2 regions of the Microbacterium protaetiae genome follow, and region 2 is predicted to be linked to the other one. Evidence: predicted binding sites of a transcription regulator. Region 2 holds the regulator's gene; the other holds the start of a gene.
What was found. Region 2 encodes HspR, which represses chaperone genes until heat shock. Its sites were predicted from a motif close to AAGTTGAGTCNNNNNGACTCAACTT; they were not measured.

Region 1 (4,413 bases), 1.0 Mb from region 2:
CCAGGCGATGGATGCCACCAACAACAGGGCGACGGCGACGCCGTGGTAGCCGCTTTCTTGACTGAGCCTGCTGCCGAGCACGTCGGTCGCGGCCACGAACGTGAAGAACCCGAATGCGCGGCCGGGGTCGGCGAAGTCTTCGGCCATCTGCGCCGGGTGACGCAGGATACGGACGATGTTCAGCGCCACGAGCACGATGTATGAGACGGCGGCGATCACGAGAAGCACCAACGAGACGGTGAACCACTCGTTGGTGCGCATGCCGATCGAGACGATGCCGGTGGCCATGACCAGCGCGAAATAGCCGGGGGTGAGGGCGGCCACGCCGGCGTCGGCGCGGGCCTGCAGAGTCAGCGGCGTGGTCACGGCTTCAGGCTAGCGGTCGCCCGTGTCGGTCGTGGGGTGCAGGATCGTGAATATGCAGCTCGCCAGCACCTCCACCCAGCGCACGTACCGCTACGTTCGCCTGACGATCCTCGGCGCGGTGTTTGCCCTCGCGGTCTCGCTCATCATCGTGGTGGCCGCCGACGGCCCTGTCACCTCGCTCAGCGCGCTGTTCTACACTCCGGGCCGCACCGTGTTCACCGGCGTGCTGTTCGCGGTGGCCCTCGCGTTGCTCGCGCTGTCGGGGCACAGCGTCGAGCAGGTGCTGCTGGATGTCGCGGCCCTGTTCGCCCCGCTGATTGCGGTGATTCCGACCCCGCTCGGCGTGGGAGACGCACCAGGTGTCGAATGCCCGGGGCAGACGCCGTGCGTGCCTGCGGAGTACACCGCCGGCGTGCACAACGGCGTGATCACCTTCGTCGTGGTGGTGATCGTGGGGGCGGGCTGTGCACTCGTGCTTGGGCGCGGGCAGCGCACGATGTCGCGGGGCGTGGTCATCGCCGTTGCGGCCGCGGTCGTCGTCGCACTCGCGATGCTGGTCTGGCTGCTTGTCTGGCCCGCGGCCCTGCTGCAGACGGGCCACCTCGTCGTGACGGCGGGGTTCTTCGGCCTGATGTCGGCGGTGGCCGTGGTTTCGGCAGTCGCATCGGTGGGTCGGTGGCGCGTGATCTACCTCGTCGTCGCCATCGGGATGGCGGCATCCCTCCTGTTCCTCGCGGCCGTGGGCATCGCGCGGCTGGCTGGCGCCGATCTGGCGGGGCAGCCGTGGATATTGGTGGGCGAGGTCGGACTCATCGCGTTCTTCGCCGCGTTCTGGATCGCCCAGACGGCGCAGAAGTGGAACGAGGTCGACCCGTCACTGCTCGCCTGATCCGGTTCGGGCCGGGATCTGCTGCAGCGTCCACCGGTTTCCGTCGGGGTCGCGGAACGTGACGAACCGACCCCATGCCTGCTCGTCGACGCCCTCGGCTTCGACGCCGACCTCGCGCAGATGCGCCAGGGCCTCATCGGCGTCGGGCACGACCACCTGAATCGTGTTCTGCCGACCGGGCTCGAGATCGATGCTGAGACCCACGCCGAACGCGATCGAGCACGCCGACCCGGGCGGAGTCATCTGCACGAACCGCAGTCCCTCATACGGAACCTGGTCGTAATCGAGGTGGAAGCCGACACGTTCGTAGAACTCCTTCGCCCGGTCGACGTCGGTCACGGGTACGAAAATGAGCTCGATGCGCCATTCCATGGTGTTCTCCTTTGATCGTCTGGTCATGACGCTACGCGCGGGTTCCGACATCGCGGAATACTTCCCGAGCACACGTGTTGAAGTTGATATCGGAGTGCTCAAGTTCGTAGACTTGATGCACTAAGACTCAACTTTGAGGAGCTTTGAATGTTCGATGACGGCACCCCACCGGTCGAAGGCGCCCAAGACGGCGCGAGCGCGTTCGACGATTTTCTCGCGCGCTACCTCGCCGGTGAACGCGCGCGTCAGCAGCACTCCGTCGACCTCAGCCGGTTCATGACCGCGCGCACGCAAGAGGTGCTGCAGCAGGCCGCACAGTTCGCACTCGAGCGCGGTCAGCGCGAAGTCGACACCCTGCACGTGCTGCGAGTGCTGATGGATGTCGCAGCCGCACAAGAGGCCGTGCGACGCATCGGCGCCGACCCGACCGACATCGCGCACGAGACCGAAGGCCGGTTGCCGGCGCCGCACAGCGCAGTCGACGCAGCCGACGGCGCAGTGATCACCCCGTCGCTGCAGCGCGCGCTGTTCCACTCCTTCCAGGTCGCCCGCTCGTCGGGCTCGACCTACGTCGACCCCGAGCACGTGTTCTTCGCGCTCGTCCTGGCGCAAGACACCCCCGCCGGCCAGGTACTGGCGCGGGCCGGCGTCACCGCCGAGTCGTTGACGCAGAGCGTGAACGAGACCGTGACCGCCGGCGGTGCGCAGGCAGAGCAGGGCACAGCCTCTCCCGACACCCCGATGCTCGCCCGCTACGGCACCGACCTGACCGCGCTGGCCGAGGCCGGCACGCTCGACCCGGTGATCGGCCGCGCCGGCGAGATCGAGCAGACCATCGAGATCTTGTCTCGCCGCACCAAGAACAACCCGGTGCTGATCGGCGCAGCCGGCGTCGGCAAGACCGCCATCGTCGAGGGGCTCGCGCAGGCGATCGTGGCGAACCAGATTCCCGAACAGCTGCGCGGCAAGCGCGTGATCGCGCTCGACCTGCCCGGAATGCTCTCGGGCACGCGCTACCGCGGCGACTTCGAAGAGCGCCTCACCAAGACGATGGACGAGATCGCCGCACACTCCGGCGAGATCATCGTCTTCCTTGACGAGTTGCACACCGTGGTCGGTGCCGGCGGCAACGGCGACGGCGGCATGGACGCCGGCAACATCCTCAAGCCCCGGCTCGCCCGTGGTGAGCTGCACCTCGTGGGTGCGACGACCCTGGATGAATACCGCCGGATCGAGAAGGATGCCGCGCTGGAGCGCCGCTTCCAGCCGGTCAAGGTGGGCGAACCCAGCATCGAGGACGCCATCCGCATCCTGCATGGGCTGAAAGACGCCTACGAGCTGCACCACGGTGTCACCTACACCGAAGACGCTCTGCGGTCGGCCGTGGAACTTTCCGACCGATACCTGACCGAACGGGTGTTGCCGGACAAGGCGATCGACCTCATCGACCAGGCCGGTGCACGGTTGCGGCTGCGGCTGGGTGTGCAGGCCGACGTGTCGGTGCTCATGCAGAAGCTCGCCGACCTCGAGGCGGACAAGAACGCGGCCGTCTCGGCCGAGCGCTACGAAGACGCGTCGCAGCTGCGCGACCAGATCGCCGACGTGCAGCACAAGCTGGATGAGATCGCGGGGACGGCCGGGGCGCCCAAGGCCGACGCTGTCGTGGGCGAGCCCGAAATCGCCGACGTGATCAGCCGGGCCACCGGCATCCCGGTCTCGCGGCTCACCGAGACCGAACGCGACCGACTCGCCGTGCTCGAGCACGAGCTGCACGCACGTGTGATCGGGCAGGATGCCGCGGTCACGGCCGTGGCCAAGGCCGTGCGACGCAACCGCACCGGCATGGGCGACGCGCATCGGCCGATCGGATCGTTCCTGTTTTTGGGCCCGACCGGCGTCGGCAAGACCGAGCTGGCCAAGGCGCTCGCGCAGTCGTTGTTCGACGACGAGGGCGCGGTGATCCGGTTCGACATGAGCGAGTTCGGCGAGCGGCACACCGCCGCGCGGCTGATCGGAGCCCCTCCGGGTTACGTCGGCTACGACGAGGCCGGTCAGCTCACCGAGCGCGTGCGGCGCAACCCGTACTCGGTGGTGCTGTTCGACGAGATCGAGAAGGCGCACCCCGACGTGTTCAACCTGCTGCTGCAGGTGCTCGACGACGGACGCCTCACCGATGGGCAGGGGCGCACGGTCGACTTCCGCAACACGGTGGTCGTGATGACCTCGAACCTGGGCAGCGAGTTCCTCGCCTCGCGCGGCGGAGCCATCGGGTTCCTGCCCGACGGCGGGGGCGAGACCGGCTACGGCTCGGAGAAGGACCTGCGCGACCGGGTGTTCGCCAAGCTGCGCGAGGCCATGCGGCCCGAGTTCCTCAACCGCATCGACGAGATCGTGCTGTTCCGCAAGCTGGATCGCGAGCAGCTGCGCGAGATCGTCCGGCTGCTACTGGGTGCGACCTCAACGCGGCTGGCCTGGCGCGAGGTGAGCCTTCAGGTCACCGACGCCGCCGTGGCGTGGCTGGCCGACCACGGCTACGAGCCCGAGTACGGCGCGCGCCCGCTGCGTCGGCTCATCCAGCGCGAGGTCGACGACCGCATCGCCGATCTGTTCGTGTCGGGCGCGCTCGCCGATGGGGGAGCGGTGACGGTGGATGCCGCCGACGACCTGCTCTCGGTGACCGCGACGCCGGTGCACCAGGCCGCGTAGCGCGCCCTGGGCGGGGTGGCGCGCCGCGTGGCGCCCCCCGCGCCCAGACAGGGGATTTCCGTCGAAACCCAGGGCGTCGC
Region 2 (4,413 bases):
CGAGGTGACCTTCGACATCGACGCCAACGGCATCGTGCACGTGTCGGCGAAGGACAAGGGCACCGGCAAGGAGCAGTCGATGACCATCACCGGCGGCTCGAGCCTGCCCAAGGATGACATCGAGCGCATGGTGCGCGAGGCTGAGGAGCACGCGGCTGAGGACAAGAAGCGCCGCGAGGCCGCCGACACCCGCAACCAGGCCGAGACGCTCTCGTACTCGATCGAGAAGCTCATCAAGGACAACGATGACAAGCTGCCCGCCGATGTGAAGGAGAGCGTGCAGGCCGATGTCGACGCTCTGAAGACGGCCCTGGCCGGCGAAGACGACGACGCGGTGAAGACTGCTTTCGAGAAGCTCAACGAGAGCCAGCAGAAGCTGGGCGAGGCCATCTACCAGTCGGCGCAGGCTGCCGGTGAGCAGGGCGACCCGAACGTCGCCGACCCGGGCAACGGCGACGTGCCGAACCCCGAGGAGGATGTGGTCGACGCCGAGGTCGTCGACGACGAGGACGAGAACCCTTCGGCAGGCTCAGGAGAGGCGAAGTAGGGACATGACCGAGAAGGACTTCGACGACAACGACGAGGTCCGTCCGGACGCAGAGGGGTCGGAGGCGCACGCCTCCGACCCCGACGCGCAGGACGGAACCGACAACCCGACCGGGGCCGCCAGCGCCGAAGGCTCGGACGATGAGTGGACGGTGGATGACATCCTCGGTACCGCGCAGAATCCGGATGCCGCGGCCGAAGACGCCAAGCTCGCCGACCTGGAGTCGACGCTGCTGAACGATCTCAAGCGCCTGCAGGCCGAGTACGCGAACTACCGCCGCCGCACCGAGGAGCAGCGCCAGGTCGAGATTGACCGTGCCAAGGGTGAGGCGGCCAAGGGGCTGCTGCCCGTGCTCGACGACCTCGACCGTGCCGAAAAGCACGGCGACCTCGAGGAGGGCAGCGCGTTCGCGCTCATCGCCGAGAAGGTGCGCGGCACCGTGGAGCGGCTGGGCGTGACCTCCTACGGCGCGGCCGGTGAAGCGTTCGACCCGCAGCACCACGAGGCCGTCTTCCAGCAGCCGACCCCCGGAACCACCGAGCCGACCGTCTTGGAGGTCGTGGAGACCGGATACCGGCTGGGTGACGTCGAGCTGCGCCCCGCGAAGGTGGTCGTCGCCGTTCCGGCGGATTGACCGCGGAGGGAGCATCCATGGCCAGTCAAGACTGGTTCGACAAGGACTTCTACAAGACGCTCGGTGTGTCCAAGGACGTCAGCGATGCCGAACTGAAGAAGACCTATCGCAAGCTCGCGCGCAAGTATCACCCGGATTCCAACCCGGGTGATACCGCCGCCGAGTCGAAGTTCAAAGAGATCAGCGAGGCGTACTCGGTGCTCTCTGACAAAGAGCAGCGCTCCGAGTACGACCAGATCCGCGCGATGGGCTCGGGCGCCCGCTTCACTGCGGGCGGCCAGGGCGCCGGCGGCTTCGAAGACGTCTTCAGCATGTTCGGCCAGGGCGGCCGGGGCGGTTCCGGCGCCCGCTTTCAGCAGTCGGGCAACTTCGAGGACATCTTCTCGATGTTCGGCCAGCAGGGCGGCGGATTCGGCTCGGGCCGGTTCGGCGAGCCCTCCGGTGGCTACCGCGGATACGGCGGCCCGCAGAAGGGGGCGGATGTCACGGCGCATACGACGCTCGACTTCGTCACCGCCGTCAAGGGCGAGACGATCTCGCTCTCGGGTGAGAACGGCAAGCCCTTCAAGGTGAAGATCCCCGCCGGGGTGTCCAACGGCCAGAAGATCCGGCTGCGTGGGCGGGGGCATCCCTCACCCGATGGCGGAGAGAACGGCGATGTCGTCGTGACAGTGACGGTGCGCCCGCACCCGGTGTTCACCCGCGACGGGCTCAACCTGCGCGTGACGGTTCCGGTGACCTTCACCGAGGCGACGCTGGGCGCCACGATCGAGGTGCCCACGCTCGGCGGCGACCCGGTGCGGCTGCGTGTCGCGCCGGGCACTCCGTCAGGCCGCGTGCTGCGTGTGAAGGGCCGGGGCGTGGAGAGCAAGAAGGGCACCGGCGACCTGCTCGCCGAGGTGCAGGTGGCCGTGCCGTCGCACCTCGACGACGCGGCCCGCGAAGCGCTTGAGCGCTTTCACGAACTCGAACCGAAGGAGAACCCGCGCGCGGAGTTGATGTCCAAGGCCGCGTCTGGCCGTTGAGCCGGTTGTGGGTGTCGGTCGTTGAGCGAGTGAAGCGAGACGAAACGCCCCCGACCCGCGAGAATGGCACCAGAGCCGAGGAGGTGAATCCGGATGTCCGACTACCAGCCTGACGAGAACGCCCCGATCTTCGCTATCGCGGCGGCCGCCGAGCTGTCGGGAATGCACCCCCAGACCCTGCGCCAGTATGACCGGATGGGGCTCGTCGTGCCCGCCCGCACCAAGGGCGGATCCCGCCGGTACTCGCTGCGGCACGTCGCCCAGCTGCGTGAGGTGTCGCGCATGTCGGCCGACGGCATGAGCCTTCCGGCCATCGTGCGCATTCTCGAGCTCGAAGAGCACGTGCGCGAGCTGCACATGCGCGTGCAGATGCTCGAAGAGCGGGTGCGTGTCGAGGTCGAGAACAGGCCCGGGGCGCGCGTGTTCGCCGCCGGCGCGACCGGCGCTGTCGTGCCGCTGCGGCACGGGCGGCGCGTGCGTCGCTCGACCGACATCGTCGTGTGGCGGCCGCAGCGGCCCGACGAGCGGTGAGCGGCTCCGAGCCGTTCACCTATCGCGTCACCAAGGCGGGCGACGTTCTCATCTCGCGCGGCGGCCGGCTCGTCACGACGCTGCGCGGCTCGGCGGCTGCCCGCCTGGCGGCGCGGCTCGGCGACGATGAGGCATCCGATCAGGCGCTGCTGCAGCGCGCCACCGGCAACTACCGGCGCGGCAACGAGCGCTGAGGCCGCCGCCCCGCCTCAGCCGCCCCGCCGCGCCCGAGCCGGACCCGCCCGCCGCGGCCCCGCCCGAGCCGGCCCCGCCGCGCCGGCGGCGTTCGGCTCGCAGGACGTTTTTGCGATCCCGGGCGTGTCGTCCGGTGTGTCGCGCCGTTGTGAGCCGTTCATCCTGCGAGCTGAACGGCGGGATGCCGCGACCGGCGCCGCCGCGCCGCTGTGCGCCGCCCATCCTGTGAGCCGTTCATCCTGCGAGCTGAACGGTGGGATGCCGCGACCGGCCCCGCCACTCCGGGTGCCCGATAGGGGGTAGCCTCTCCCGCCTGCCCGGTTCGAGCATCCTCGCGCCTGCCCGGTGCGGGGCGCGGCGCGGCGTGCGGGGCGCGGAGTGCCGGGGGCCGGGGGGCGGAACGCGCCCCGAACCCTCCGGGCACGTGGGCCCCCCAACACGACCACCCGCGCGCATCGCCCGCGGAGGGCGATCGGGAATAGGGTCACCGGGGCGGCGGTTGCCCCCGGCATGGCGACGATCGACCCGGGAGTGCTGGACGACGTCCTCTCGCGCGTCGAGGTGCGCCCGGGAACCAGCCGGCGCACACCCGTGTCGGCGGGCGGTGTGCTGCCGGTGGCATCCGGTGTCGTCACCCTGATCTATGTGGTCGACGGTGCCGTCGGTGTCGACGCGCCCACGGCGCCGAGCACTCTCTGCGCCGGCGACGCGCTGCTGTCGATGGGACTGCGCCCGCTGGTTCTCGTCTCGGCCGGTGGCGCACGGGTGATGACGGTCGACCTGGAGCTGTCGGGCGCACCCGCCATGGCAGAGATGCCGCCGCTGGCATGGGTCACGGGTTTCGCCGACCGTGAGCCGGCCGCCGCGGCGCTTGCCGCGAACCTGGGCGCGGGCGAGAACGCGGCATCCGCACAGCGTTCCGGTGACCCGGTCATCTGCCGGTTGATGGTGAGCACGGTCCTGTTGTCATTGATTCGCGCCTGGGCACAGCTCGGATGCGTGCCGCAGGGCTGGGCACAGCGTCGCGACCCGTACCTCGATCGCGTGGTCGAGGCGATCCACGACGATCCCGGCCGCGACTGGAGCCTTGAGCTGCTCGCCACGATGGGGGCGATGTCGCGTTCGGTGTTCGCCGAGCGCTTCCGGCGTGCTATCGGCATGTCTCCGGCCGGCTACGTCACCGAGGTGCGGATGCGGCGGGCCAAGGATCTGCTCGATGCCGGGCTTCCCGTCTCGGCGACCTCCCGGCGACTGGGGTACGGCTCCGACGAGGGGTTCAGCCGTGCGTTCCGCCGGCACACCGGGCTGGCACCGTCGGCATGGCAGCGTCGCCGCGACGCCGTGCCGGCCTGACGCACCGGGCCGCGGCATCCCTCACCGGCATCCCTCACCGGCGTGCCTGGTTCGAGAGCCCGAACAACGCGGCGCCGGCGATGAGAAGCACGGCGCCGACGATGTAGTTGGCCTCGACGCCGATGCTG

Region 1: the regulator HspR is predicted to act here: its motif matches at 1,737-1,761, upstream of ET475_RS00460 (ATP-dependent Clp protease ATP-binding subunit).

Annotation. Positions count from the first base shown of each region.
Region 1 covers NZ_CP035494.1:98,076-102,488, reverse strand. The annotation lists gene ET475_RS00475 (tellurite resistance/C4-dicarboxylate transporter family protein) at 1-366, opposite strand, end outside; gene ET475_RS00470 (hypothetical protein) at 413-1,255, shown strand; gene ET475_RS00465 (VOC family protein) at 1,241-1,627, opposite strand; gene ET475_RS00460 (ATP-dependent Clp protease ATP-binding subunit) at 1,775-4,333, shown strand.
Region 2 covers NZ_CP035494.1:1,110,986-1,115,398, reverse strand. The annotation lists gene dnaK (molecular chaperone DnaK) at 1-547, shown strand, start outside; gene ET475_RS05075 (nucleotide exchange factor GrpE) at 552-1,181, shown strand; gene ET475_RS05070 (DnaJ C-terminal domain-containing protein) at 1,199-2,206, shown strand; gene ET475_RS05065 (heat shock protein transcriptional repressor HspR) at 2,300-2,737, shown strand; gene ET475_RS05060 (hypothetical protein) at 2,734-2,931, shown strand; gene ET475_RS05055 (helix-turn-helix domain-containing protein) at 3,443-4,285, shown strand; gene ET475_RS05050 (MFS transporter) at 4,320-4,413, opposite strand, start outside.